4 regions of the Lysinibacillus sp. NPDC096382 genome follow, and region 4 is predicted to be linked to each of the others. Evidence: riboswitches for the same ligand, from Rfam matches in the RefSeq annotation. Region 4 holds a riboswitch; each other region holds the start of a gene.
What was found. Region 4 has a riboswitch for cobalamin ahead of ACIQZA_RS16355 (hypothetical protein). Riboswitches for the same ligand answer to the same signal wherever they lie in the genome.
Positions count from the first base shown of each region.

Region 1: another riboswitch for cobalamin. It lies ahead of nikA (nickel ABC transporter substrate-binding protein); the one in region 4 lies ahead of ACIQZA_RS16355 (hypothetical protein).
Region 2: another riboswitch for cobalamin. It lies ahead of metE (5-methyltetrahydropteroyltriglutamate--homocysteine S-methyltransferase); the one in region 4 lies ahead of ACIQZA_RS16355 (hypothetical protein).
Region 3: another riboswitch for cobalamin. It lies ahead of ACIQZA_RS12285 (ribonucleoside-diphosphate reductase subunit alpha); the one in region 4 lies ahead of ACIQZA_RS16355 (hypothetical protein).

Region 1 covers NZ_JBIWFC010000002.1:258,594-266,331, reverse strand. The annotation lists gene ACIQZA_RS05090 (ATP-binding cassette domain-containing protein) at 1-243, shown strand, start outside; gene ACIQZA_RS05085 (Dph6-related ATP pyrophosphatase) at 363-1,052, shown strand; gene ACIQZA_RS05080 (YjcZ family sporulation protein) at 1,480-1,596, opposite strand; gene ACIQZA_RS05075 (hypothetical protein) at 1,638-1,766, opposite strand; gene ACIQZA_RS05070 (M3 family oligoendopeptidase) at 2,054-3,862, shown strand; gene ACIQZA_RS05065 (histidine kinase) at 3,962-4,228, shown strand; gene ACIQZA_RS05060 (hypothetical protein) at 4,584-5,558, shown strand; cobalamin riboswitch at 5,676-5,868, shown strand; gene nikA (nickel ABC transporter substrate-binding protein) at 6,018-7,631, shown strand; gene nikB (nickel ABC transporter permease) at 7,703-7,738, shown strand, end outside.
Region 2 covers NZ_JBIWFC010000034.1:390-8,127, forward strand. The annotation lists gene metE (5-methyltetrahydropteroyltriglutamate--homocysteine S-methyltransferase) at 580-2,874, opposite strand; cobalamin riboswitch at 3,194-3,373, opposite strand; gene ACIQZA_RS25140 (TetR/AcrR family transcriptional regulator) at 3,560-4,132, shown strand; gene ACIQZA_RS25145 (DUF5367 domain-containing protein) at 4,149-4,547, shown strand; gene ACIQZA_RS25150 (VOC family protein) at 4,607-4,969, shown strand; gene ACIQZA_RS25155 (C40 family peptidase) at 5,750-6,685, shown strand; gene ACIQZA_RS25160 (UDP-N-acetylmuramoyl-tripeptide--D-alanyl-D-alanine ligase) at 6,784-7,738, opposite strand, start outside.
Region 3 covers NZ_JBIWFC010000007.1:117,877-125,614, reverse strand. The annotation lists gene ACIQZA_RS12305 (histidine phosphatase family protein) at 1-153, shown strand, start outside; gene ACIQZA_RS12300 (bifunctional adenosylcobinamide kinase/adenosylcobinamide-phosphate guanylyltransferase) at 102-494, shown strand; gene ACIQZA_RS12295 (ECF transporter S component) at 964-1,458, shown strand; gene ACIQZA_RS12290 (hypothetical protein) at 1,455-2,138, shown strand; cobalamin riboswitch at 2,249-2,436, shown strand; gene ACIQZA_RS12285 (ribonucleoside-diphosphate reductase subunit alpha) at 2,598-4,811, shown strand; gene ACIQZA_RS12280 (ribonucleotide-diphosphate reductase subunit beta) at 4,824-5,864, shown strand; gene ACIQZA_RS12275 (DUF4190 domain-containing protein) at 6,045-6,314, opposite strand; gene ACIQZA_RS12270 (hypothetical protein) at 6,530-7,084, opposite strand; gene ACIQZA_RS12265 (tetratricopeptide repeat protein) at 7,029-7,595, opposite strand.
Region 4 covers NZ_JBIWFC010000012.1:2,590-10,327, reverse strand. The annotation lists gene ACIQZA_RS16370 (adenosylcobinamide amidohydrolase) at 1-1,203, opposite strand, end outside; gene ACIQZA_RS16365 (FecCD family ABC transporter permease) at 1,200-2,201, opposite strand; gene ACIQZA_RS16360 (ABC transporter substrate-binding protein) at 2,198-3,163, opposite strand; gene ACIQZA_RS16355 (hypothetical protein) at 3,199-3,402, opposite strand; cobalamin riboswitch at 3,431-3,613, opposite strand; gene ACIQZA_RS16350 (acyl-CoA dehydrogenase family protein) at 3,928-5,595, opposite strand; gene ACIQZA_RS16345 (class I adenylate-forming enzyme family protein) at 5,597-7,099, opposite strand; gene ACIQZA_RS16340 (MerR family transcriptional regulator) at 7,092-7,481, opposite strand.

The DNA of each region.
Region 1 (7,738 bases), on a different contig from region 4:
GGCGTCTATAAATTATCCGTACCATGTGTTAGTTGCTCTGCAAGTGGTATCAATGATGAAGGACGTAAGGAAATTGTCGATGGTGTAGACGTGCAAACATGGTTAACTGGCAAAGTAAGTGACGTTGTGGAAGAAAGCTTACGAACAGAGGCTGTTGCAGATATTCCAATTTTTAACCGTATTCGCGAGTTGAATAAACGAGATATGATGGCAATTTACCAATGCCTAGAGCAAAACAATTAGATTAACGAAAGTTACTTCAGATAGACTCATTTGCAATAATAAAATTGCAAATGAGTTTTTATGATATTCTGAAGATGAGCTTCTAAAAAGTCATTAGAAATTAAAGGGGAAAGATATGTATGACAGAATTAAAGGATTGGAAAAATAATGCTCGAGAGCAGAAATTCATCGCTTCTTTTAGCGGTGGAAAGGATAGTGTCTTAGCTTTATATAAAGCAATGAAGGTTGGAGAAGCGCTTGGATTAATCGTCATGTTGGAGGAAGAAGGAAATCGTTCCAGATCCCACGGAATGCCTCCGGAACTCATACGTGCTCAAGCGAAATCTATAGGTTTACCTGTTTTTACTGCAGCAGCCAGCTGGACAGAATACGAAAAAGTATTTATGCGCCTTTTAGAAAAAGCTAAAAATCAAGGGGCAGAAGTGTTAGTAACAGGAGACTTAGATATGCCTGAACATGGCTGCTGGCATGACAAGGTTACGAAAAATGCTGGGTTAAAGCTAGGCATGCCTTTATGGGAGATGGATCATCGTGATGCTGTTGAAGAGTTCATAAACCTAGGATTTGTTACAATTATTGTAACTGTTAATTTATCTTTGGGTATGCGCGAGGAAGATTTAGGGCGGACGTTAACCTATGAATACATAAAGGAGCTTGAAGCTCGGGGTATTGACCCTTGCGGAGAAGGTGGAGAGTTCCATACTACAGTATTAGATGGGCCAATTTTCAAACAACCTATTCCAGTTCGTAAATGTGCTGTTATTAAAAACGGTGAATATGCGTTTTTACCTTTAGAACTAGATGAATAACTAATCTTATAGATAAGTGAACAAGAGTATAGTTGTAAATAGCGTAATAAATATTTCTCTTTAAATACGGTGAATAACATGGGGCATCATCTATCTATTTGAGGAATCGTTTTAGTTTTGGACTAACTATATGTAGATTGGTTTGTCGGTATCCTACGTGTTATGGACATATTTACATATATGAAGTAGTATGCGATTTCTCCAGCACTTGTGCACGTCATTAATTGAATAAAACACGTATATAAAGTGTTTTTTACTATCTCCAAAGCGAAACTTAGTGCCTCTCCAGATGCGACTGAATAATATACTTTTCTTTATAAACTATATAAAGGGTCACCGGAGGATAATGACCCTTTTTAAATATTCGAAGGGAAAGGATAACCTTATATTATCCTAAAAATTATGGGATAGATGGCGGTATTGGGTATTAATAGAATCCGATGAAGCTAGTGCCGACAATAATCAATAGAATGAATAGTACAACGATTAGCGCAAATGCTGAACCAGTACCATAACCACTACCGCTACCGCAATATTCAGACATAGTTATTACCTCCTTTCTACAATCTATAATATGAATAGTTGTTAAAAGGAACTGCGATATTTATCTACTCCTTGAATATAAATTTTAAAAAAACTTCCCATAGCAGTTGTTCTGTCAATTTTATCTTGCAGAAATACAATATGAATATCCTTTGCTTCAAAATCTTCCACGATTGCAACTAAACGCAAAGTCCTTCGACAATTACATTAAATTGAAGTGATAACGACTGATCTTGCGTATTAACACGCGCATACCTAAATTTCAAATCTTCCTTTCTTTATACCTTAACGATGTCAAAAAGGGGAACTTAACGTATAATTTGGGTATATTTTTGATTATATTAGTAAATTAACAATACTTAAACAGTTGCGCAAATAACACTCGCTAATGTTCCATGATGTGATAAGATGGGAATGTACGTTTGATTATTGCTGAATAGTTTAAGGGGGAGAAATGATTGGGCGAAACAAAGTATAGGCAAATATGGAACTTAGATAGTTTGTTCCAAGGTGGAAGTAAATCATCACAATTACATGAACATATAAGATATTTGGAACAAGAAATTTCTGAATTTGAAGAAAAAGCAAATTCCTTTAATGTTCCACAAAAAATAAATGAATCAATTAATATTGTGGTTTTAGTTGAATACATAGGAGATATTCGAACTAATATATCTCAAGCAAATTCTTTTATAACTTGCCTTCTTGCTCAAAGTCCAAAAGATCAGGAGGCTATAATTCTCCAAGGGATCATTACGACAATAAATACTCGTTTTGAATCGGCATTGAAAAAAGTAAAAAATACTCTGGTAAAAATTGATTATCATTTGTGGCAGGGTCTACTGAATACTGATGTTTTAGCAAATTTTAAGTTTATACTGAATGAATGGCGTGAAGACGGTGAGACAACCCTTTCAGATGGAGAACAAAATTTAGTTTCAGACCTCATGGTAGATGGATATCATGCTTGGGGGCAATTTTATAGTTCTTTTATAAATAATTTTACGATTAAAGTTCAAATAAATGGAGAACAAAAAAATGTATCCGTCGGTCAAGCTATCAACTTACGTTCACATCCTAATGAAGATGTTCGTAAAGAATCCCATTATGCTTTAGAAGATACGTGGAAAGAGAATGAAGAACTATTTGCGAAAATATTAAATCATATTGCAGGCTTTCGATTACAAGTTTACAAGAAGTGTGGCTTAGATAATGTAATACAAGAATCTTTAATTAAAAATCGTATGAAGGAGGAAACGCTTCATGCGATGTGGTCTGTCGTTAATAAATTTAAAAAACCCTTCACTGACTACCTAAATCAAAAAGCAAAAATAAATGGCTATAAAAAGATGCAATCATTTAACTTTTGGGCACCTATTACAACAAAAAAACAAAAAATTGAATACGAAGATGCTGTTAATTTTATTTTGGAGCATTTTAGTGAATTCGGAACAGAATTAGAAAATTTCTCTAAAAAGGCATTTAGTGAAGGATGGATAGAAGCTGAAGATCGTGCAAATAAGTCCGCTGTTGCATTTTGTTCAGGTTTTCCACTTTCGAAAGAATCAAGAATTTTCATGACATTTGGCGGTACAATTACAGATGTATTAACACTTGCTCATGAATTAGGACATGCCTTCCATAACGATGCAATGAAATCTATTAATGGCGTGAATAAACAATATCCAATGAGCATTGCTGAAACTGCTTCAACGTTTTCAGAGATGATTATATTAGATGCGGCAATGCAAAAAGCTGAATCTACTAATGAAAAATTATTTTTGCTTGATGAGAAATTAAAGCGTAGTGTCATGAATTTCATGAATATTCATTCTCGGTTTTTATTTGAAAAGAAATTTTATGAAGAACGTAAAGAAGGAATTGTTTCATCATCACGCTTAAACGAAATTATGCAAGAAGCAATAGATGAAGGCTATGATGGTTCTCTTGATAATCCTTCACTGCATTCATGGATATGGACACCACATTATTATATGACACAATCTCCTTTTTATAATTTTCCATATTCATTCGGATATTTGTTTGCATTGAGTTTATTTGCAAAGGCAAAAGAAGAAGGTAAAGAATTCGAAAGATGTTATTTAGATTTGCTTCGCGATTCAGGGAGTATGTGCACAGAGGAATTAGTGATGAAACATTTAGGTGATGATATCACTTCGGAAGCTTTTTGGAAAAAGGGAATAGAATTATGCATTAAAGATGTGGATGAATTTATCAAATTAAGTAGAGAGTGTATCATTATTTAAAGATGACGAACCTTAATGACAAAAGAAAATAATCCAACCGCCATTTGTAAGTGGACTTTCCCAGTAGCCTTATACTAAAGGTGCAGATGAGGTGAGGTAATGGTGTTAAGAAAATATTTAAGTATTATTTCATTGTTATTGTTTTCTTTGTTCATTATTTTCGCCTTTATTACACCAATTGAAGTGAACGGAACCTCGGAAATTGGGGACATTGTGGTTATTTCTTTAATAATCGCTTCATTTCTAACTGCATTTTTTAGCCAAAAGGGGAAGTTGAGAATTTTTGCGTTAATTGTTTCCGCGATGCCACTGCTTTTTCTACTAGGATTGATAGTACTACCGATATTTTATTTATTAGAGCAATAAGCGGGTACGTTCTTTGAAGATGGTGAAGTTATTAATATTCAATTCACGAATATCAAAACAAAAAGACAGAGTTCATTAGGTGAATCTGAAACTTTAACACCAAAATTCTTTTTAATCCTACCAATATGGGCTATTGGGGTACTATTGATGTGGAAATTTCTTACCAAAAACAAATTGGAAAATGCTTTTTGTTTCAGAATAATATTGAGCAACTCTATTGCTTTGGTTAACTATTCCTATCGGTTTAAAGTTTGCGTTTCAATTTATATAAGAAGATCGAGGAGAAGATATATTTGTTGTTTGATCACCTAAATGGGTTTGAAAATTGATAAATAGAGTGGTGATAAAGTGGACAATGCAAATTCTTTATGCCGTTTTCGAGAATGATATTCAATTGCCGATTTTGGATATTACACATCCCCTTTTCAACGCAAGTATTGATGAACAAGCGTATCATTTGAGCTGTCTCAAGTCAGCCAAGAGCATTGAATCATTAAAAAAGATGCCTGGCTTTATCCGCAACATCTTTGTGAAAATGTCGAATGTTGACAATTCCTATCTTAGCGGCATGCGTACTTTGCTGTACAAACTTGGCCCCGACTTAACCAACGGGATAAAATTAGGTTTCCGGGACAAGTGGGCGGTGAAGCAAACTTCTTTCATGGGACTCCGGATCAGGCTGAGGGATCTTTGCCGGCGCCAGTCGGAAATTTTGCTCCCCCAGCTCAAGCAATTCCCTGAACGGAACCTTTGTTTCTTCAATATCGCTGGGGGAGCCGCTACCGACAGTATTAACACCTTAATTCTCATTCAAGAATCGGACCCAGAATTATTAAAGGAACGCAAGATTGAAATCAATATTTTAGATATCGATACTTACGGCCCCAATTTTGCCAAACGATGCATCGACGTTTTGAAGAAGCCAGGGGAACGCTTTCAAGACCTGGACATTACCCTCAATATTATTCATTATGACTGGAATCAACCAGAGGCATTATTAAAGATGTGTTTAGAACGTTTCGACTGGATTCAGCTCTGTTCATCGGAGGGCGGTCTATTTGAGTACGGTTCGGATTCAGATATCATTGAAAATCTAAACCATTTCTATACTAACTCTCCGGAGGACGCTAGGGTCACGGGTTCATTAATTTTTGACCGAGCGCATGTAAATCCGGGATACTTGGGATTTACAGAGTTTGTTGGCGTGCAAATCCAATATCTTGGGCTAGAGGGATTGCAGCGGATTTTAAGTCAAACCTCTTGGGTTTTGGAAGAATCCCATGAAATTGATACGATCTATCTTCTGTTTTCATTGAAGAAGCGTGACTAAAAATAAAAAGTAGTTACATGAGGCCAGGGTTAAGTTAGTCATAATATATAAGATTTTTATTATATTCAGAAAATGAAATTGACGTGAACATTAGCGCATGTTATGTTTAATACTAATTTCATAGCAACCATTACAAGTTTGAGTGAAATAAACTTTCATTCAATTAAAAGGAAAATGGGTGTAAATCCCATGCTGTCCCGCAGCTGTAAATGAGGAGTTTTGTTTCGATAACCACTGAGTAATTACTTGGGAAGGTGAAGCAAAATCATGATTCATGAGCCAGAATGCCTGCTTGTAAAGAGATTCATTGATGATCTACGAAAGATAGGGAGATGGATAGAGGCTTACTTATAGTAAGTTATTCTGTCCTTATTCTTTTGGAATAAGGTTTTTTTTATGCCTTCTTTCAATCTTTAGATTCTTCATTTAGTGCACCACAAACAAAGAAGGAGACAGAAAATGAGATTGACAAAGTATTTACTTCCTTTCACGCTTATTTTGATGTTCAGTTTACTCACTGGCTGTACAAGCAATGAAAAGGGAGAGACAGCATCGAAACAACAGACAGACGAAAAAATGATAACGATTGGGTGGCCATTAGATGTAGGTCCATTAAATCCCCATACATATTTACCAAATCAAATGACAGCACAAGCAATGGTCTATGAATCATTGGTTGAATATAACGACGATGGGACAATTACACCGAAATTAGCGGAAAGTTGGGACATCTCTAATGATAAAACTGCTTATACTTTTCATTTAAGAAAAGATGTTAAGTATTCAGACGGAACAGCTTTTAATGCAGATAATGTAATACGAAACTTTGATGCCGTTTTAGCAAACCGTGATATGCATTCTTGGATGGGTATGGTAAACCATATAAAAGAGGTTGTGAAAGTGGATGAATTTACAATTCGTTTGCAATTGGATGAACCGTATTATCCTGTTTTAAACGAACTTGCCTTTGTAAGACCTTTCCGTTTTTTAGGTGATAATGGATTCCCTAAAGGTGATGCGACCCAAGATGCAATTAAAGCGCCAATTGGGACAGGCCCATGGGTTTTAACAGATTACAAAAAGGATGAGTACGCTCTATTCAGTCGCAACGAAAACTACTGGGGGGAAAAACCTCTTGTAGAACAAATAAAAGTAAAAATCATCCCTGATTCAGAATCTATTTCATTGGCCTTTGAAAACGAAGAATTAGATTTAATATATGGTCGAGGCATTATTAGTTTAGATAATTATACATATTTAAAAGATAGTGGTAAATATAAAACCGCTACGTCTGAACCTTTGTCTACAAAAGCGCTACTGTTCAATACACAGTCTGGCCCGTTAGCAGAATTGAAGGTTCGCCAAGCGATTCAATATGCAATCAATAAGGAACAAATGGTTGATAGTATAACACATGGTACAGAAAAGGTTGCCAATACACTTTTTTGGGATGCTATTCCATATGCCAATATTGATTTAGCGCCAATTTTATATAATCCCAAAAAAGCACAACAATTGCTAGATGAAGCGGGATGGAAGCTACAGAAGGGTGAAAAAATTCGCTCTAAAAACGGACAGCCACTAACATTAGATTTAATCTACATTGCTACAGATGCGATTCAAAAGCCAATGGCGGAACTAATGCAAGGTGAACTAGCAAAAATAGGGGTACAGTTGAATTTAGAAGGCGCAGATGTGATGGTAGGTCTGCAAAAATTAATGGATAATCAGGTTGATATTAATTTCTGGCGTACAAATGGACCACCAACAGATCCACATAGCTTTGCTAATGAATCAGCTACACCAAACGCTAATGGTGTCTATGAAGCAAAATTAGGCTTACCAAATGCCAAAGAAATCGATACTAAAATTCATCAATTATTAGTAGGTACAGATGAAAAAGAGCGCGTGCAACTTTATACGGATATTTTAACAAAGTTCCATGACCAAGCACTATTCTATCCTATATCTTACGAAACCAATAACGTGATTTATCAGCCATATATGAAAGATTTTGCTCCACGTGCATCTGAATATGATATTCCATATGCACAAATGGAAAAAGAAAAATAACTGTAAAAGAGAGAGTATGTCGATCAAAGACAGCTCTCTCTTTATCATAGGATTGATTAGGAAGTGACAGCATGTATGAATCAACATGGATGTTTTGTTTAAAAAGA
Region 2 (7,738 bases), on a different contig from region 4:
TCTCCCTGTTCGTTTTGCTTTTCTGTCTCTCCTTGCCACTTGTATTCTCAGCCCTCTTAATGTCTCCTATTGGATTCACCATTTCTTCCACTAAGTAAGTCCATCTTTGGATTGTCTGCTTCATTGAACAAGTGAAATTCGAGTTTATTCCACACTCCTTCATGGTTCGGTCCTTCTCATGTAAACGGTACTATGACCTCTGCTGACTTCTGATGGTTCAGCTACCTATCGCTATGTAGGTTACAAAGTGTACTTTGCGTTTCCACCAGACTTCTCCGGGTAAGCGCATGCACTTTCACACCATCTATCCGTATCATTTACTCGATATGACCTTCGACAGAAAAGACTTTGTTTTGTTATGCAAACTCATCCAATCATACCTAGCCTTCTATAAAATTCGTGTTCCTCGGACCGGTGTTTTGCCTCCAGCTTCCTTCAGATTCCGCATCGCCACGGACACCTTGCTCTTGGCTAACCTCTACTTCTGTCTTCGGGGTTCGGGACTTACACCCCATTGTTCATACACATGCCGGGCGCATATAAAAAAACTTGACCTCATCAAAGAAGTCAAGTTTCTCCTTAAAATGTAGATTGTTGTACTTGTTGACGAAGTGTTTTTGCTGCTGCTACCATATTCATCAGTGCTGAGATAGTTTCTGGCTCCTTCCTTGTTTTTAAACCACAGTCAGGATTCACCCAAAATTGATTTTTTGATAAAACCTGTAAGCTATCCTGCATTATGCTTAGCATTTCCTTTTCACTCGGTACACGTGGACTATGGATATCATAAACACCTAGTCCAATTCCTTTTTCATACGGATTGACTTGCAGAGAAGAAATTAACTCGCCATGGCTACGTGACGTTTCGATGGAAATAACATCAGCGTCCAATGCACTAATTGGCTCGATAAAATCATTAAACTCGCAATAGCACATATGTGTATGGATTTGTGTTTCATCCTTAACGCTAGATGTAGCAAGTTTAAAAGCATTTACTGTCCACTCTAAGTACGTTCCCCAATTTTCTTTACGAAGCGGCAAGCCTTCTCGTAATGCTGGTTCATCAACCTGAATAATTGAAATGCCTGCAGCTTCTAGTGCTTCCACCTCTTCTCGGAGTGCCAAAGCAATCTGATATGTTACATCCTTTCGGGAAATATCATCCCGTACAAATGACCAATTTAAAATTGTCACAGGACCCGTAAGCATACCTTTTATATAGCGTTTCGTTTGGCTTTGAGCATAGGCTGTTTCTTTGACTGTCATCGGTGCTTCCCATGCAACGTCACCGTAAATAATTGGTGGCTTCACACAGCGGGAACCGTATGAAACAACCCATGCTTTCTCCGTAAATGCAAAACCTGTTAGTTTTTCCCCGAAATATTCAACCATATCTGTGCGCTCAAATTCACCGTGCACAAGAACGTCGATATCTAATTCCTCTTGAATAGTAATCCAACGCTTTGTCTCATGTTCTACAAATACTGCATAATCCTCATTTGAAATTTGTTTCTTGCGCCATGCACTTCGTGTACGTTTGACTTCATCCGATTGCGGAAAGCTCCCAATTGTTGTCGTTGGGAACAGTGGTAATTGCAATGCTTGCTGGTGAATCTTTTGCCGTGCTTTAAAATCGCTATGGCGTTCAAAGTCTTGTATCGACACTGTTCGAACCGCTTTTTGAACATCTTTATTTTGGCGAATCGGATGATTTTTCAACGCTTCAATCGCCTTCATACTTTCCGATAGTTTGTAATTTGAGGGACTGTCTTGGCCCTGTAAATATTTTGTTACTTCCATGATCTCAACTAATTTTTCATCCGCAAAGGCGAGGGCATTTTTAAGAACTGGTTCAAGCTTAGTTTCAAGTGTGGTCGTAATTGGAACATGCTGTAAGTTACATGAAGATTGAATCCATAGTTCTTTTGCGCCACTTAGTTGTTCAATGGCTTTAATAGTTGAGCTAACTTCTGCTAGATTGGAACGCCAAATATCTCTTCCATTAATAATACCAACAGCCAATATTTTATCTTTTGGGAAGCCAAATTGACGTAATGACTCCATATTTTTGCCGTAGCCATGCACAAAGTCTAACCCAATCCCACGAACAGGAAGTTTTACAATTGACTCATATGCTGATAATGATTCGAAATAAGTTTGTAGCATAATTTTAGCTTCGGGTACTGATGCAGCTAATTGTGTATAAATTTCTTGAACAAGTTTAACTTCCGCTTCATCTAATGTTGTGGCAAGAAGTGGTTCTTCTAATTGAATCCACTGTGCACCTGCATCCACGAGCTCCTTTAGGACCTGCGTATAAAGTGGTAGTAATGCTAAAATGAATGTAATCTGCGATAGTTTGTCATAGCCTTTCGTTAATTTACAAAATGTATAAGGGCCAATCAATGTAGGCTTTGCAGTAATACCAAACGCTTCCTTAGCCTCTAAAAAATCTGCCAATATTTTATTTTCTGTTAATTGCAAAGTTTGTCCATCGTATTCTGGCACGATATAATGATAATTTGTATTAAACCATTTCGTCATCTCACTAGCCACGGCTTTTTTACTACCACGAGCTACCCCATAGTATGTTTGTAAATCAACTTTGTCTCCCTGCCAATCAAAGCGCTTTGGAACTAAGCCAAACATCATTGCCGTATCTAACATTCTGTCATAAAGTGTGAAATCTCCAACAGTTATCAGGTCTATTCCGAGTTGAAGCTGCTTGTTAATTCGGGCTAGACGAATATCCTTTAAGTTCTGCAAAAATTCACCCTCTGAAAGCTCATTTTTCCAAAAAGCCTCTAAAGCCTTTTTCCATTCACGATCTTCTCCGATATACGGATAACCAACTATAGTACTTGTATAAATCATGTTCATCTCTCCGATCCATTAAGTATGCCTCGGCATTATTGAGTCCGGAATCGGCCCTATGTGCTTAGGCCAGTATGAGGGCCGACACGATGTCGGTCATTTCGGTCTTCTTTCCGATTCCGTGACATCGGCCAGGGGCTTTAACTTCTAATAAGAAGTAAAAAAAAAGCCACTCTCCTTTTTTTGGAAAATGGCTGTTATCTCAAATTAAAAATAGCTATGAAAAAACAATACGAAATTCTTACAAGATATCGCATGATTCTTTGTCGCACAGGGACGATACGGTCACATCTCACCACCTATTTCCACGTAGGTATTTGGTGTGTACTAGAAATTGGCAGGTCTCCTGGCTTCTCATCAACACGCCTCACAGCCTTCCCAGTTTCCCCAGTGGCAATTGTGATTTGCTCCGATATACAGTTGCGGGACAGCGTCGGATTTGCACCGACTTCCCTTTTAAGCCAAACTTTCATTTGGCACCAACTCTTACACATTATTTAATTATGTTTTACTATAACACATATTTTTCAGAAAAGTAGATTTATTTTCACGTTTGTTCAATCCAACTCTATCATATTGGGAGCCCTATACATCTAATTACTAAAATACACTTGTAAACAGAGGTATTTTTCGTTATTTTTGAGTTAGTTATCCAACTAACTAATAACAATGGAGGTGTCAATGAATGGCAAAGCCTACTGGTATTGAAAAATCAGATTTATTAATGGCTGCCAAGCAAAGTTTAGTAGAAAAAGGGATTGAAAAATTCACCTTAAAGGCTGTTGCTGAGCAAGCTGGTGTGACACAAGGAACTATTTATTATCATTTCAAATCAAAAGAGCAAATCATTCTCGAAATAGTTCAGGACATCTGTGAAAATTCTTGGCATGAGATTTTGACGACCGATCAAGAAATGATTCAATCTGCACTTCTTTCTGCAAAAAGTCGATATGAAGATGATGCCTTTTATCATAAATTATTTTTCACCTTAATCGTCTTTGGCTTTACGAACCCGACTATTAGACAGCAAATTGGACAAATTTTAGCGGCCGAAAATGAACATTTGCGTAATATTTTAAACAAATTATGGGATACATCACCAATTGATGGCGTGTCGATGGAAACTTGGAGCATTTTTTTCAACGCGCTAATTGATGGCTTGGCCATACAAGTGATGATGCGGGACGATTTCGATATAGATGTATTTTATCAGCAATTCGAAAAAATCCTTGAGACATTAAATCGTCTAGGAAAATAATTAGAGGAGGAACACTATGCGATTCTTTTTATGCTGGGGTTTTGGGATTTGGTTTGTAGCAAGTGCCGTGTTTCGATTTATAGGGCATTACTTTTTTACCCTTAAAGAACCTCCCCTCATGATAGCTACTTACATTTTAGCTTTTCCAATCGTTTGGCTAGCGACAATACCTATTTATTCTATAAAAAAAATAAAAGGTACAGAGCGATTACTGGCTGCTATCTGCATTGCATTACCTGGAATGCTTATCGATGCAGTCGTTTTATTAGTCTTCGACGATATTTTTCCGAATTTATCGGTTGTCTTAGATCGATATTTCGCCTCATGGCTATTATGGGCTTATTCCCTAATTCTCCTTACTGGTTTTACAAAGGCCACATTCGTGAGAAAAAAAACTATTCCTTCGTCAAATTAAAGGATTTGGCATTATTATCCTAGAAGTAAGTATCGATTACAATTAAAGGAGGAGAAAAAATGGTTATAGGCTTACATCACGTTCAAATAACAATTCCAAAAGGTGAAGAAGAAAAAGGGAAACATTTTTACTGTCAAGTATTAGGACTAAATGAACTTGAAAAGCCTGATTCGTTGAAAGGACGAGGTGGATTTTGGTTACAGGTCGGCAATAGGGAGGTACATGTAGGGACAGAGGATGGCTTTGATAGATTAACGACAAAAGCTCATATTGCCTATCAAGTTGAAAATATAGAACATTGGAAGAAGGTATTAGCCGAACATCATATAGAAATTTTCGATTCAGTTCCTATTCCTCATTTTGATCGCTTTGAATTTAGAGATCCATTCGGTAATAGAGTAGAGATGATTCAGGAAATTTAAGGAAAACAGTTGAATAGAAGGCATGCTGTAAAAAAATATTTAGTGAAATAAAGTATGAATCTTTAGCAAAGCAACGACGTTTTAACAAAATGTCATCCGACTTCTGAATTTTATCGACATCCGCCTTCTAAAGAGCAAAAAAGATCTACACACAAAGCTGTGCGTAAAATTGTAGGCATAATGAGAGGTACTAGGGGCGTTCGATGACCCATCTCGCTTGCGCTCCAGTGTCTCATTTGGGATGCTGATCCCCAACGCTCACTTTCCTCTCTAATTAACCATTTCACAAAGCCTGTATCTGACATCTCATCTCACACTATTTTATAGTGATAGCAACAACTTATCTTTAGTTCAAAAGCGTAGCGTGGAACAAATCAAGCCGTGGGAAACAGTTCAACGCTCACTCCTAGTAGCTAGAACGAAACTCCTCCTTATGGAACCGTTATTTCTCGCTAGATCCCAAAGATGAAATAGTCTAACTATACCATGGTAAATGTATAGGAGCGATTGTCGTTTAATCTTTCAATGCCTAGAAAAACTTGTACTTCCTGCCCCTTTGACTTTTCGTTTTCCATAAACACTTCACCCAACTGAAACATTTGTAATAAAACTGTAAATTAAGGCGATGAAGCCTTTTATATCAGGTGTTTACAGCGAATCCCCATCCAGCGTGGTAACAATTTCCTCAAAGAAGCCCTACTTTTTCATGCTACGATTAATTCCAGTGACAAACCAAATTGGGATTAATCCTAACAATAGCTTCAGGAGGAAATTAACAACATGAATAAACGATTTTTAACAACAACATTAGCATTGACGATAGGTTTTAGCACAGTGGGGATGGTACAGCCAACTGTTCAACCTATAGAAGTTGAGGCTGCAACAACAACAAATGCCCTTAATAACTCACAAGCAGTTAATGCGAAAGCAGATCAACTAATTCAAACTGGAAAAAGCTTAATTGGTAAGGCGACATACAGCAATTCTGTATACAAGGCTACATATCCTTATAAATTTTCTTGTGCTTCATTTATTATGTACATTTTCGAGAAAAATGGTGTTGACCTTGCAACTTATAATGAAGATTATATGTTACAGCAAGGAACGTCTGTTAACAGAAATCAATTACAAAAAGGTGATTTACTATTCTTTAAGAGTAAAAAAACTGGGACAGACCCTGACCACGTTGGTATGTATATCGGAAACAACAAAATGATTCACATGGCTGATTCTAAGCAAAATATTGTTATTTCTGATTTAAATAGTAAACCATATTATACAGATAATTATGTAGGGGCCCGTAGAGTATTACCTACATTACTTTCAGCTAATCCTGCAACGAAAGGCGATAAGATTGTTGAAAACGCCTTTAATTATAAAAATAAAGTAACTATGAGTTCTACAAATAATGAAGCAAGTCTTCGCTTTACAGCGCCAGGATATGTAGATTTCGTCTATCGTAAGAGTGGAGTTAAACTTGGTACAACCAATTTAAAGGAACTAATGAATGTTGGAACAACGGTTTCACGTACCAATTTAAAAAAGGGTGATTTAGTGTTCTTTAATAGTGTTAAAGGCTCTAAAACCCCTTCACTAGTAGCTATCTATGCCGGAGATCAACGTATTATCATTCCAAGTTCAAGTGGTATTACTACAAGAGTACTAATGGTTGACTATTATAAAGAGCATTATATTACAGCAAAACGTGTTTTTTAAGAAAGTTTACTAGAATCATTTCAAATGGTTGAATTTGAAATGCTCAACAGAATTAATGTTTAAAAAAGAAGCTTTCCTTAAGGAAGCTTCTTTTTCTATTATTTATTTTTTAACTGATTCGCAAATTCTATCATAGATTTGCTAGACATTGGACCTTTAATAAGGACAATGGTTTCACTATCTAGCTTATGCTTTAGTACATCTAAAACGCCTGTAACATCTTTAAACATATGAACATCTGCCTTGGTGCCTTCCTTCAACGCTTGGTTCGCAATATTTTCTGCTCTATTGCCAATAGTAATAAGCGTATCAATATTTCTTTTCGCGACCATTGTGCCAATCTCTCGATGATATTTTTCTTCGAAATTTCCTAATCTCTTAATGTCACCTAAAATAAGAATTACTTTCTTCCCTTTTCCTATCGTATCCAAAACCTTTAGTGCCGCTTCAACAGAAGTCGGGTTATTTGTCCAAGTATCATCTACTATAGTACATTCACCGATGCCCGTAGAAAATTCTAAGTGTCTTGCCATCGCTTTGAACGTTTTTAATTGCGAAATTGCAACAGCAATGGAAAGTCCCATTTCCTTCACGGCAGCTATAGCCGCTAATGCGTTATATACTTGGTGTTCTCCGTATCCTGGAACAAATAAATTGTATTTGTCATTTGACACTTTTAGTACAAATTTCATGCCGCCTTTAGTGAATTGTATATTCGTAGCTTGATAATCTGCCTTTTCGTTGACGCCAAAGGTAATAATCTTTCCTTTAAATTTACTTAGGGGGATTTTTTTAATGTTTTCATCATCACCATTAATGATTAACGTGCCATCTTTTCTTATTCCTTCTACAATTTCAGCCTTTGCTTTGATATAGCCATTAAGATTATTGCATCCATCTAAATGATGGACACCAATATTCGTAATAATACCAATCGTAGGCTGATAGATCATACATTGGTGTTTAATATTACCGATATTACCCAGCCCTAATTCAAAGATAGCTGCTTTTGTATTCTGATCGATTCCAGTCAAGTACGGTAAGGATTGCCGT
Region 3 (7,738 bases), on a different contig from region 4:
GAATTTGCACCGACTGAGCAAACTTTTTGGTCGTATCAAACACCGCATGATAAAATGTTTTCTTTAACGTTTACAAGAAAGGCTTGGGAGGAGGGAGCGAGATGCATGTCTTTATCGGAGGCGCCTATAGTGGAAAAACCGACTATGTCATGAAATTGCTTGCAGGTCAAAAAGTTGAGCTAGTAGATGGCAATCTACCTGATGTCAGCCCAGCCTGTGATGTACTAATTATTAAAAACATAGAGAAATGGCTCGTGACACAAGATCTTGAGGATGATGAACCTCTTGTCAAAACTATTTTGAAAAGACTAAAGACTCTTGAAGAAAATTGTGCAGTCTATATAATAGTGACCGATATGGGTCGTGGAGTTGTGCCAATGGAAAAACAGGCACGATTGTTGCGTGATACATGTGGGCGTTTGTACCAGGTATTATTCGCTGAAGCTGAACAAGTCGTACGCATTTGGTACGGTATCGGGGAACAAATCAAATAATATAGTTTTAAAAAAATTTATTAGGCCTTTCATTTGGGGATGAGATTTGCAGGACGTATGCTTTGTAAATAAGTTGATCGGAGTGAGGCTGGGCCTCCAGGAAGCTTTGCTCTGCGCGAAAGTGAAGCGTCAGCGACCAAGCGCCCAACCGGAACAGAAATCAACCCCACGATATGGTAATGAGCCATATTAATGATTTCTAATAAATTGATCCAACAACGGAATTTAAGGATGACATTTTGCTAAACGTATGTCATGCATATAAGTTGATTGGGGTGGAGGATGGGCGACTCCTCGGGGATCAGCGTTACAAATGAGACCCTGCAGCGAAGCGAAACGGCTCATCGAACGCCCCCAGGAAGCTTTGCTCTGCGTGAAAGTGAAGCGTTAGCGACCAAGCGCCCAACCGGAACGGAAATCAACCTACGTTATCATGACGAGCCAAATATAAAAGGAAAGAGGAAATGGGATGGATCGACAAAGATTAATGAAATTGACGCTCACTGCCATGGTAGCGGCAATTTGTGCAGTAGGTGCAGTCATTAAAATACCAACATTTATTTCAACTGCTGCGCTTGACTCTGCACCTGCATTGTTGAGCGTTGTATTTTTATCTCCAGTATTAGCAGGGGTTGCGGGAGTCATTGGGCATTTTATCTCAGCCTTAACTACTGGCTTTCCATATGGGCCACTACATATTATTATCGCAGTAGAAATGTTTATTGTTGTATGGGTCTTTGGGGTAATGCATAAAAAAGGAATGCATTTCTGGAAATGGCCTGTGGCACTTGTTTTCAATGGTGTTGTTGCACCTTTACCATTTTACTTTATCATTAGTCCTGCATTTTACTGGGCGTCACTGACTAGTCTTCCATTGGCAACACTCATAAATCTAGTGATTGTTGCCATTGCGATGCCAATTCTCTCTAAAGTGTTTATGCGTAAGGAAGGTCGAGTACATTGAGAAATGCAATAAAAATAGGTGGGTTGATTGCAACATCTGATAATGCCGCAGCTATTGGTGAAAAACCACAAGATGTTGTGTCTGCTCCAGACAAATTAACGGCATACTTAACGGCGCGTGTTACTTTTATAGAGCAGCTTGCTGCAAATGCTTTACCAAGCCATATTATACTCGCTAATTTTTCAGGGGATGCTGCATGGTCTCGTTACGTTGCAGGCATTCAGCAGGTTTTTGATGAGACGGGTCTTAATTGTCCGCAAATAGACGGTAGTACAGAGTCCAATATGCCGACTCTACAATCAGGTTTGTCTATAACGATGCTAGGTGAGCAGCAAAAACGCACAGCAACTAAGCATGAACAGCTTAGTTGGTACACCTATGGACTACCGCTTGTAGGCAATGAAATCCTTGCACAGCCTGAAGATGTGGCACAGCTCCAACCTATTTTTCAGGCGTGGAAAGAGGGAATAGTGCAGCAAGTATGGCCAGTTGGATCAAAAGGTCTACAAGCCGAATTTACCCGACTTTTTGGCGAGCAACAGGTTAAAAGTTCGTTAGATGTCGAGAAATCGGCTGGTCCATGTGCAGTAGTTTTGCTAGGAATTCAGCCAGAAAAAGAGCAGCTAGCACAAAAAAAATTTCCTAGAAATTTTGAAAAACTACGTAAAACTGCATTGTAATTGGGCTTGTTTCGAGAAAATGTAGCACTTTATAACTTGCAAGGGGCAAAACACCTATTGCAACAATAAACACAATATGTTAGATTTGTTTAGGAGTTAAAACACTATATATAGTATTTTGGACGAGCGGTACCAATATGGTTTAAAAGGGAATTCGGAAAAAGAGTCATCTTAGGCCGAAGCTGTCCCCGCAACTGTAAGTGCTGACAAATGATGAATTGGCCACTGTGAAGAACGGGAAGGCTATCGTTTGGAGGAAGCATGAGCCAGGAGACCTGCCGAGTTGTTCAAGACAGCAACACATTCTTCGGGGATTGAGAAGTGGAGGCGAGAGATTTGTTCACTTCTTTGTGTGCATGTCCTTCATTTCCATTTCCGATTTTACAGCGATCACGTAACCGATAAATGTTGCGTGATCGCTTTTTGTGTTGCTGGAGAAGGAAAGGGAGAGAATGTTACATGACAATTCAAATCGAGCAACAAATTGCTAAGCTCAAGAAAAACTACACAGAGGATGAACTCGAAAGTTTTGTAAGATTATCGGATCGATGGCTACGAAAAAACGACAATGCGACATTTGAAGCATGGGCAGATGCGATGATTTTACAAACGCTTAGCCTCATTGATGAGGAGGAGCCATACTGGACATTTGTCGCAGCTCAAATTTTTTTAGAAAAACTATATGATCAATTTGCAATGCGTCGTGGAGTTTCAGTGAAAGATGTTTATAAAGTTTTCCCAGAACATTTAGCACACTATACAGAAGCTGGATTGTATCATGAAAGTTTAACAACAAAATATAGTGAGCAGGAGCTTCAGGAACTCGCTTCTTATCTAGAATCAAGTCGAGATGAGTTGTTTACGTATATTGGTTTAAAAACATTAATGGACCGCTATGTAGTCCGTGATTACACGAAAATACCAGTGGAATTACCGCAGGAACGATGGATGGTCATTGCGATGACTCTGATGCAGGATGAAACAGAAAATCGTTTAGAAAAAGTCCGTGAATCTTATTGGGCAATGAGTAATTTATATATGACTGTTGCCACACCGACATTATCGAATGCAGGTAAAACACATGGACAGCTATCAAGTTGCTTTATCGATACAGTAGATGATAGTTTACAAAGCATTTATGACACGAATACAGATGTCGCAACATTATCGAAATACGGCGGCGGTATTGGTGTTTATATGGGTAAAATTCGTAGCCGAGGCTCATCTATTAAAGGTTTTAAAGGTGCATCAAGTGGCGTTTTACCATGGATTAAACAGCTTAATAATACGGCGGTTTCAGTCGATCAGCTTGGGCAACGACAAGGAGCTATTGCTGTCTATCTAGATGTTTGGCATAAAGACGTCTTTACGTTTTTAGATTTACGCTTAAACAATGGGGATGAACGTCTGCGTGCCCATGATATTTTCACAGGGCTATGCTTACCGGATATATTTATGGAAACTGTTGAGGCACGTGGGGAGTGGCACTTATTTGACCCACATGAAGTACGAGAGGTTATGGGCTACTCACTAGAGGATTTCTACGATGAGAAAAAGGGTGACGGTTCTTTCCGTACTAAATATGAGGAATGTATCGCGAATCCATTGTTAAGTCGTGAAGTCGTACCAGCTATAGATATTATGAAGCGTATTATGCGCTCACAGCTAGAAACAGGCGTGCCGTTTATGTTCTATCGTGATGAAGTAAATCGTATGAATCCGAATAAGCATGAAGGGATGATTTACAGTTCGAACCTGTGTACAGAAATCTTCCAAAATATGTCGGCTACTGAATTCGAATCTATTACACTAGAAGATGATGTCATCGTAACACGTCGCAAGCCTGGAGATTTCGTTGTATGTAACTTATCATCTATTAATTTAGGTAGAGCAGTACCGGCCGGTGTTCTAGAACGATTAATCCCAGTGCAAGTACGTATGTTAGATAACGTTATTGCGCTAAATACAATTCCAGTAAAACAAGCAGAGCGTACGAACCTACGCTACCGTGGTATTGGGCTTGGCACATTTGGCTGGCACCATTTATTAGCTCTGAAAGAAATTCAATGGGAGTCAGAGGAAGCTGTAGAATTTGCGGACAAGCTATATGAAGAAATTGCGTATTTAACGATTCGTGCTTCTAACGATTTGGCATGTGAAAAAGGAGCTTACCCATTATTTGATGGCTCAGATTGGCATACGGGTGCGTATTTTGACAAACGTGGCTATGACAGCGATAAATGGAACGCTTTACGCGCCGCGGTTGCTGAAAAAGGCATGCGTAACGGCTATGTAATGGCAGTTGCACCGAACTCTTCAACGTCCATTTTAGCGGGCAGTACGGCTACGATTGATCCAATTTTCCAAAAGAGTTATTCAGAGGAGAAGAAGGATTATAAAATTCCAGTAACAGTACCAGATTTATCACCTGTAACGACTTGGTATTATAAATCTGCTTATTTCATCGATCAAAATTGGACAATCAAGCAAAATGCTGCACGAGCACGTCATATCGACCAAGGCATTTCACTTAATTTATATGTTCAAAATACGATTAAGGCGAAAGATTTACTAGCATTGCATATGAATGCTTGGGCGAGCGGTGTAAAAACGACTTATTACGTGCGCTCAACGTCTGTAGAATTGCTAGAATGTGAGTCTTGCGCGAGCTAGGAGGAAGTAACAATGACAACTATTACAAAACGACAAATTATGGACAAGGATGCACCGAACCGTTCAACAGGAATTGTCAACGGGCGCTCTTCTAACATTTTAAACTGGGATGATGTGCGTTTTAGCTGGGCTTATCCTAAGTATAAAAAAATGCTCGGTAACTTCTGGACACCGTTCGAAATTAATATGAGCAATGATGTGAAGCAGTTTCCACAGCTATCAGCAGATGAACAGGAATCCTTTTTAAAAATTATTGGCTTACTAGCACTATTAGACAGTGTGCAAACTGATTTTGCAGGGAAAGTAGCGGATTATTTAACAGATTCAAGCTTAAATGCATTAATGATTATTTTAGCGCAACAAGAGGTTATTCATAATCACTCTTATTCTTATGTGTTATCAAGTATTGTGAACAAAGATGAGCAGGATCGTACGTTTGACTTTTGGCGTACAGAGCCGGTACTAGAGCGACGCAATGACTTCGTAATTAAAGGCTACCAAGCATTTTCCGAGGAACCATCTGTTGAAAATATGCTAGAAGCGATTGTCTATGATGTAATTTTAGAAGGGTTATTCTTCTATTCTGGCTTCGCGTTCTTCTATCATTTAGCACGCAATCAAAAAATGGTGGCCTCGTCAACGATGATCAATTATATTAACCGCGATGAGCAGCTACATGTGGATTTATTTGTGAAGATTTATCAGGAGCTATTAGAGGAATATCCTCAATACGATACACCTGAGAGGGCAGCTCGTGTACAAGAGATCTTCCGTGAAGCTGTTCAACTAGAAGTCGATTGGGCTAATGAAGTAATTGGCGATAAAGTTGATGGTCTAGATGTAGAAGATGTGCATGATTATGTACATTTCTATGCCAATATACGCTGCAATCAGCTTGGCGTGGAGCGCCCATTTGAAGGCTATCGCAAAAATCCTTTGAAATGGGTGAAAGCGTATGAGGATGTTGACTTAGGAAAAACAGATTTCTTCGAGCAGCGTTCTCGCCAGTATGTAAAGGTTAATGTAGAAGATAACGGCTTTGATGATTTGTAATGCTAAGTCCACCTCCATGTTGGAAAAACATGGAGGTGGATTTTTTTGTGAGAAAAGGGGGAGACGCTTACGTAAAAGAAAAAAATTGCTCGGGTCAAATAAACGAGTTCCCTTTAGGGGGACAAAAGTATTGAAAATCGCACAGATAAAAAAGAGCACGAATTGCGCTCTATTTAGCTGTTAATATTTAACTACCGTCATTGAGAAAAAAGCTACATACCCCAAAATTGCTAGGATTTGTAAAATGATCCCTATTATACTACAAATTAAACCTGCAGTTGCTAATCCTCTACCACTTGCATTGGTTGTATTAATTTCTTTTACAGCTTTACTTGAAAATATTATTCCTATAATGCCTAAGATTAAACCAATAAAAGGTATTAGCAATGATAGAATTCCAACCGTTAAAGAAATTACAGAACTATTGTTTGTTTGATTTTTTTCAGACATTCGTGATCCACCCTCTTTTGAGAATTTAACCATTTTTATTTATCGTTAATATTATCGTACCAATCTATTTCGCACTAAAAATCATCATTAAATGTTATCGGTACACCTTTCCCATCCTTTTCGGCGTGAATGTGTAAATGTGGTTCACTTGTATTATTCGAGTTTCCTACTTTTCCGAGTATTTGGCCAGTTGTTACCTACATGGCTTATCACAGTTATTCAAAAAAATTTTCTTCGAAAAATGGTGAAATACCAGCTTCCCTTAAAAAGTATTTGTATTCAGTAGGGGCTTGTAAAAGTAATTTATTGGGAAGTAATACTTCATCTCTCAATCGTTGAACGAGATGAGCATCTAATTCTGGAAACCATTTTTCATACGGTACTTTTCTTTCTTCTTCAATAGAAATAAAAAATTTAATAATATATGTAAACATCACAGGGAAATCTCGTTTTATATGTTGATGATGAGCAACGAAGGCTTCGATGTAATTATTCAATTCATGAAATGGTTCATTTGGATCATATCCACCTAAATATTTTCGGTCATGTTGTGGAATAAAAGTAAAGCCACTGAGAGCATGCCATGCACCGAGCATTACTGTAAAAGCGGCAAGGGCACATCGCCGTGTTTCTAAATCTCGATCATTAAAAAAACGATAATATTCATCATATTCAAAGCCACTACTAGTATAAAAACCGCCAATACCGAAATTTTCAAGACCCTCTGTAATTTTTTCTACGATAGATTTTGTAGAAGGCTCTGTTTGCAATGGTTTTTTTTTCTAGACTGATAATTTCATCGCTACTAGAATCTAATCGATTACCTAAATAAGTAATTGTTCGATAGTACTTTAATATATCTTGATTAGTTGTCGTATAAGCAAGGTTGTTAATTAAGAAACCCATTGCTTCAGCATGCTCTCCTAAGTTATATAATGCCATTGTATAAAATATTTCCATTTGCTCTTTTTTAGGAAATTTACGCATTGCTTCTTGGTATAGTTTTTTAGCTTCTGAAAAGCGTTCGTGCGTTCGATAAATGCTTCCTAATTTGATGAATGCATCCTCTAGTTCGTCATCTGTTAAGCCTAATTCAATCGCTTTTTCATAAAATGGCATTGCCTTTGTTTCTTCAGCCAAAATATCAAAGCTTCGTGCACATTGATAATGGAGGGAAGGATTGAGTGGATCAATTGATAATAATGTCAAAAACATTTCTTTCGATTTTTGTAGTTTTCCTTGTCTTCGTAGTTGTAATGCTTTATGTATAGTGTTTTCCATGATTCATCCTCGTTTCAGCTTTAATTTAAGGGCTCATATCAAAAGTTAGAGATAATTTTATTGCGGTGGGCCACTGGACGCCCTTAGGAAAGCGCTCAGTCGGAACGGAATTCAACCCCAATTATTACTTATAATTATTATAA
Region 4 (7,738 bases):
TAAACAACCATTAATAATAACCCACGTATTTATAGTACCAATATGTGGTTCATCTTGTCTGTCATGTGTACGAGACACATCAACTGCATTGCCAACTCCGGCCGTAACAGCAACAAGGACACTACCAAAGGAAGCTTTAAATTCATTTATAGCTACAAGATTTGTTGGAACAGCTGTTAACATGACGACGGTACTTGTAGATGAGAAATGATCTTTTAGTAAAAATCCAGCGACCTCTTTCTTAACATCACTAATGACATAATCTATTGGTACAGAGCGATTTAACAGACAATCATACCAACCAATACCCGGATTATGGACAGCTGAGGACACTGTTTTTAACGGAAACTCTGATTGAAGCTTAATATAACGATCTGTAACAGTGAAATTTTCTTTTGTAATGACAGCACGCTGCTGATGTTCAACTGAGGCTGGCATCATGGTAATTTGAGGCTTTGGAATTTCTGGATGTGCGTAAGTTTCAACTCGGGCCTGATAGACGTCTTCGATTTGCGAAGCGATTAATACTTCATGCGGCGCCCCCAATGCTCGCATCCGACCTTCCTCCATTAGCAATAATTCATCACAATAGAGGGAGGCTAAATTCATATCATGCAGTACCATAATAACGGTCAAACCACTTTCAATTGCTTCCTTTCGCACCATATCTAAAATTTGACGTTGATGAGCAATATCTAGATGGTTCGTTGGCTCATCTAGCAGCAATATTTCAGCTGTTTGTGCAAGAGCTTGGGCTACAAAAACTCTTTGCTGCTCACCGCCCGACAAAAATTCCATCGGTGTCTGTTCATAGCGTTTCACACCAGTTTGCATCATGGCATGTTGGACTGCTTGTTCATCGCGATCAGTCCAGCTTGAAAAGAAGCCTGTTTGATGTGGATAACGCCCAAGTGATACTGCCTCCCGTACACTATTTGAAAAAGCATTAGCATGTAATTGTGGTAGCACTGCCATTTTTTTTGCTAATGCACGAGCATTGTAAGAGCTGCTACTTTTACCATCTACTAATATAGTGCCTGCAGTTGCTGGTAGAATACCACTTATTACTTTTAACAGTGTGGATTTCCCGCTACCATTCGGCCCTAAGATCCCTAGTATTTTGCCTTTTTCAACTGAAAAACTTATATCCTGGACGATAGGTACGTCTTCATAGCCACCGGAAAGATGTTCAACAACAATCATGCCCGTACCCCCTTGCTTCTACGTTGCTTGTAAAAAATATAGGAAAAAACGGGTGCCCCAATAAATGCAGTAATGACACCAATCGGTAGCTCTCTTGGCATAATAATTGTTCGCGCTATTAAATCACAAATAATTAGCAAAGTTGCCCCATTTAAAAATGATAATGGCAATAAGTGTCGGTGATCAGAACCCCAAATCATTCTCGTCATATGAGGAACGACTAAACCAACAAAGCCAATCGTTCCAGAAACAGCTACCGCAGCTCCTGTCAACATTGATCCACCCACTAAAATAATATATTTACTGCGCTTAACATTAACACCTAAATGCTTCGCGCGTTCTTCACCATATAGCAGAACATTTAACTCGCGCCTTTGTGTCCAAAGCATAATGGTGCCAATTATGACAAACGGGATAATCATCTGAACATAAGGCCAACCACGCATCGATACTGAACCGAGCAGCCATCCGATAACTTGGCGAAGCTCTTCACCAGATAATGCAATCATTAAAGAAATCAAGGAACCTAAAAATGAACTAAATATAACCCCCGTTAAAATAAGAGTTTCCATTTTTAACGAGCGGTCTACTATTCTAGCAAAGCCCATAACAGCTACCATCGTTAATATGGCACCTATCATACTAAAGGTCGGCAATGTAAAATGACCTACTACAGGTATTGATATACTAAAAAAAATCGTCATAACTGCGCCAACTGATGCACCAGAGGAAACACCTAACGTATAAGGGTCAGCCAAAGGGTTTTTTAATAAGCCTTGAAAAGCTGCCCCTGCAATTGCAAGTGACGCCCCTACAAGCCCTGCAAGCAAAACTCGAGGTAATCGAATTTTCCATAAAATATTGGCGGCTGTTTCATCAGCCGCCTTATTCCACAATACTTCTAGCGGAATATGAACCGAGCCTATCGCCACACCACACCAGATGCTAATGATTAGAAGCGTAATTGCTGTTACATAGGCTACAATTTTTTTACTCATTTAAACGCCTCAGGGTAGACGGCCTTCGCTAATTCCTCAAGACCATCTGCTAAACGGGGACCTTGACGACTTGTTATATTTTCATCCACTTGTACTATGGCTTTATTTTTCACGGCAGAGATTGTCTCAAATCCTGCACGTTGTGGAATTTTCGTTAAAATATCAGGTACGTAATTATATGCCACAACAATGACATCTGGATTTTTTGCGATAATTTGTTCAGCATCAATTTTATACCAGCTATTTGAATCTGCTGCCACATTTTCGGCATGAATCATTTCTAGCATTTCATTCATAAATGTACCTTTACCAGCTGTATAAATTTCTGGCTCATCAGACGACTCTACAAAGACTTTTTTCGCCTCAACACCGTCAAGTTTTGTTTCAACTTCTTTAACTTTTGCCTTCATATTTGCCACAATTTTTTTAGCCTCTTCTAGTTTTCCTGTTGCACGACCAAGCTGTTCAATTGTTGTGTAAGTTTCATTAAAGTTTTTTGTATCCGCTACAACAAATACTTTTACACCTGCCGCCTCAAGCTGTTCAATAGCTCCTTTTGAATAACCCATACCCGACGCATGCGCAAAAACGATATCTGGCGTTAAAGCAATAATTTTTTCAATATTATAATCCATACCGCCAACCTTTTCTTTTTTAGTAACCTCTGGTGGATAATCGTCATTATCTGTCACACCAACTATTTCATTATTTAAGCCTAGGCCAAATAAAATTTCTGTGTTACTCGGAATGAGTGAGACAATTTTTTCAGGAGGTGCCTCTAGCGTAATATTCTTGCCAGTAGCATCCGTTATCGTCATTGGGAATGTTGCTTGTTCTACTTTTGTTGTCTCTTGTTGCTCAGAAGATGACGGCTTTTCATTTGTCGCCTCTTTTGTATTACATGCAGCAAGTAAGCCAATAGCTAAAAATGCTGATAACCCTATTTTCCAAATTTTCTTCATGTGAATCCTCCTTAGTCTATTTGTGCGTATAGTTTTTATTGTTTTTTTGATTTATCGATACGTTTTAGTTTTTGATCGCCTAACATTTTGGATTTATCGCCCAACTTTTTGAGTTTATCACCTAACATTTTGGATTTATCGCCCATGTTTTCAAATTTATTGACATTCATCTTCCAAAACAAATACCCCTCATCATAAAATAATGAGGGGGTCAAATTTGCACAAAAATACATATACAAAATCCACCATCCTATCCTCGTAGGCTACAACGTGTTTTCTATAAAGGCAGGTCTCCTGGCTCGTGCTCCATACGCTTTTTCAAGCCTTCCCGAAATTTTCAGTGGCGCAGATTGAAAAAACTCACACATACAGTGGCGGGACCGCATCGGAATTACACCGATTTCCCTTTTCACTTTACTAAAGTAAAGAACCTTTATAATATTCAGTTGATTTTATTATACATGAAAATGAAAGAAGTCGCCTCCATTCGAGACGACTTCTAAACAATCAATTATACCTTGGCATAATTGCGTCCGGGATCGGCTTTGTGCTTAGGCCTGCGTGATGCAGGTCAGTTAGCCGTTATCGCATGGATGCGATGATTTTAGGCTAACATCCTATGTGAACTTCTTTCCGATTCCGTGACATTCGCCAGAGGCTTTGGGCCAACGTGATGTTGGTCACTCAGTAGTCGCCACAGGACGTGGCGTTCTTAGACTGAGTTCCTCTATTTCAGCAGGTGTTTGGACACCTGCCGAAATAAGTTAGACTATATCTGAAAAATACTGTACCGTTTTCATTGGTGCACCCATTTCTCGTAATGCCCATGTGTGCTCTAAATAAATATCTGCTAGCTTCTCATATTTGCCGCCGAATCTTTGTGCCCATTCGACAGCTACAACACTTTCATATAAATGTGCCATTTTCTCTGCAACCCTTTTTGCCTCAAACGTTTTCGTTGCATCATCTAAACGGCTAAATGTTTGCAAAGTTGCACCTAGTTTTGCTAATTGCTCCGCTACAATTTCGACTAATGGACTGTCAGGTAGTTTTTCTAGGCGCTCTTCCATGACACGAACAAACAAATCATGCACATGAAACTTATCAACTAAGCGAATGAGCTCTAAAGCTAAAATATTCGCAGTCCCTTCCCACACAGTAAGTACCTGTGCATCTCTTAATAACCTAGGTGTAACAAAATCTTCAATATAGCCGTTTCCGCCATGTAATTCAATGGCTTCACTAGCATAATGTACAGCTTGCTCTGCCGTTTCTTTTTTCATGATCGCAATATACAAGCGGTTTAAAATAATGTCTTCTTTATTCCCTCGCCCACTAGTTACTTTATCGTACAGCTGAATAAGATCAAAAACTGTGGCAACTTCTACATGAAGCTTGGCAGCGAATTTCCCTAGTGTATCCTGAATCATAGGATATTGCGTTAAAGACTTACCAAACGCATAACGATTTGTCACATAATGCTTCGCCTCTAAATATCCACGGCGCATAATACCGATAGAAGCAACCGCATTGCAAATTCTTGATAAATTAAGTGCCTCCAGCATATAATAAATTCCTTTATTCGGATCACCTACGACATAAGCTAGTGCACCATCAAATTCCACCTCACCTGAAGGCACTGCTTTAACGCCAAGTTTATCCTTTAAACGCCGAATGCGTAGGTTATTAACTGTGCCATCCTCATTTCGCCATGGAACTGCAAACAATGTTAAGCCCTTTGAGCCTGCCTGAGCCTCTTCCATGCGCGCCAATACCATGGTTACTCCACACATTCCTGCATTAGATGCAAAATATTTCTCTCCATATAAAAGATACTGATTGCCGTCCTGTCTTGCCTTCACAACATTCGCTCCAACATCAGAGCCACCTTGACGTTCCGTTAAAAACGTGGCCCCCTCATATAGCTCTGTCTCTCCTGTTGCACAAACATGTGGTAAAAAGCGCGCTTTCACCTCATCACTCGCATAATGATCAAGGAGATAAGCCGTTGCCATCGTTAAAGTAACAGGACAGTAAAAGCCTGGCTCAGCATGTGATAGTATATAGCCTTGAGCAAAGCTATAGACATAGTTACCCTTTCTACCTAATTGCGGAATATCCTTATGCACATAGCCAACAATGCCGGTATTGTACGTCTCTTCAATTGTTCTTTTATAGCCATCATTGACCCAAACCTCTGACACTTCTTCACCATAGGCATTATACCTTTGTAATCGAGGTTCACCCTCTCTATCCGTATGCTTGGCTCTCACATCAATATCTCCAGCACAAAGCTCACCAAAATCTGTTAGCTCACGTTTTGCATAGTCCACAAACTCTTTATCTAGCATCATTTCTAAAACTTTATGAAGTGTATCATTTTCGTTAAAAAAGTTTGTTGTTTTCATTTCTTCCTGCTGTAAAACTTTCATGCTATCTCACCTCTTGTCCCTTCAAGGATTGTTTTAGTATTTTGCCCGATGCATTTCGTGGTAACGCTTCCACACGTTCAAAGATGCGTGGAATTTTATATTTAGCAAGACGCTCCTCCAAATAAGCTTTAAGTTCGTCCTCGTCAGTTTCCGTTTTGGCGGCATAAACGGCCTTCACCGTTTCTCCCCACTCCGGATGTGGCACACCGATTACAGCCACTTCAAATATCCCCTCATAGCTCAACATACGATCTTCTATTTCTTTCGGATAAATATTCACACCGCCTGAAAAAATAACATCCTTTTTACGATCGATAATCCAAATATAGCCGTCCTCATCTATGCGAGCTAGGTCACCTGTTTTCAGCCACCCATCTATAAATGCACCCTTTGTTGCAACATCATCCTTATAATAGCCCAGCATGTTACCCTCACCGAATATCACGATTTCTCCTACGTCACCAACACTGACATCTTCTCCATTGTCGTTAATAATCCGTAGCTCCGCCCCAAGTGGTGCACGCCGACCAATGCTCCCCGCCTTCGTTGCATGCTCTTCACCAAACAATAATGAACCATTTGGACCAGCCTCTGTTAATCCATAGACACAGGTTACATTATCCGTTCGGAAAGCTTTTTGGATAAAGCGAATTTCATTTTGCGATAACGGCGCTCCACCATAAACCCACCATTTCATCGATGATATATCAGCTGTTTGCAATCTTGGCATTTGGGCAGTTAACAAATAAGCGACAGGTGCTCCGAAGAAATGCGTTGTCTGTTCCTCCTCGATTGAATCTATCAATAAATCAGCTGTAAATGTTGGCGTTAGTATATTTGTCGAGCCTACAAGTACTCCTGCCATTAAAAATAAATGTAATGGAGCTGAATGCGTCAATGGCATCATAAGAAGAATCCGACTTTCTGGCTTTACTTCCATTTCTATTGCAATCATTTGCGCTACAGTTAAAATATTGCGATAGCTAAACAACACGCCCTTTGGTTTTCCCGTTGTACCCGAAGTATATAAAATCGTTGAAACATCATCTTCATTCAATTGGCAATCAATTGTTTGACTGCTTGCATGTTGAATAAGTGTTTCATAGTTTAGCCAACCAGCCTGCTCTTGGCCTGTTTTGATTTTCAAAGGGACTACCTTGATGTTTTCGACTGCTGCAAAAATCGCCTCATGCACTAGAATAGCTTTAGCATCAGCATGCTGCGCTACATACTCAACCTCTTGCAGCGTAAATTTCGCATTTACTGGAACGACAATGGCTCCAATGCGCTGAATAGCAAAATAGCTAACAACAAACTCTACAACATTTGGCATAAAAACAATAACTTTGTCACCTTGCCAGACCCCCTGCTCTAACAAAGCATGACTAAGACGTGTCACTTGCTCATCTAAATCACAATAAGTCACACGTCTGCCCTGACAAACAACAGCTTCACTCATAGGGTACTTTCGCGCATTACGTGCTAACAAATTCGAACTATTCATCGTGCATCTCTCCCTTTAAAGTCGCTAATTTTTCTGTAAATATGCCTTGTAAATGCTGTAACTCCTTTTTCATCTGTACAAGCTCTGCAATTTTGCCATCGATTTCTTGTATTTTTTGCTCCCCATATTCGACCGTGCGTTCTAACTGCTGAATGCCCGTGCGATCATCATCAAACAGCAATACCATCTCCTTGATCTCCTCAAGTGAAAAACCGTACCGCTTCCCCCGGAAAATAAGCTTAAGCTTCGCTAATTCTTTTTTTGAAAAGGTTCGCTGATTAGTAGATGATCGATTAGGATTAAGCAGCCCTAGTTCCTCATAATAACGAATTGTCCGTGTTGAAACATTAAACTCCTTAGCCACTTCTTGAATCGTCTTCAACACCATCCCCCCTTTCCGTTTCCCATCAGTATATCATTGACGCTAACGTAAACCACAACAAGATTTCTGAATTTTACAGAAAATAATCGCTTTAAGTAGCTGAATTAATTTATTGGGTGCTGTTAGTCAGTTTAGCTGGTCTATCCGTCGCTCTGGTGGGGCTTTCCGTCGCTTCGACGATTCTTTCCGTTGCTTTGACTGTTTCTTCCGTCGCTTCGGCAGGGTGTTTGATTGCGCCGCTAAATGATGAGTTGCGC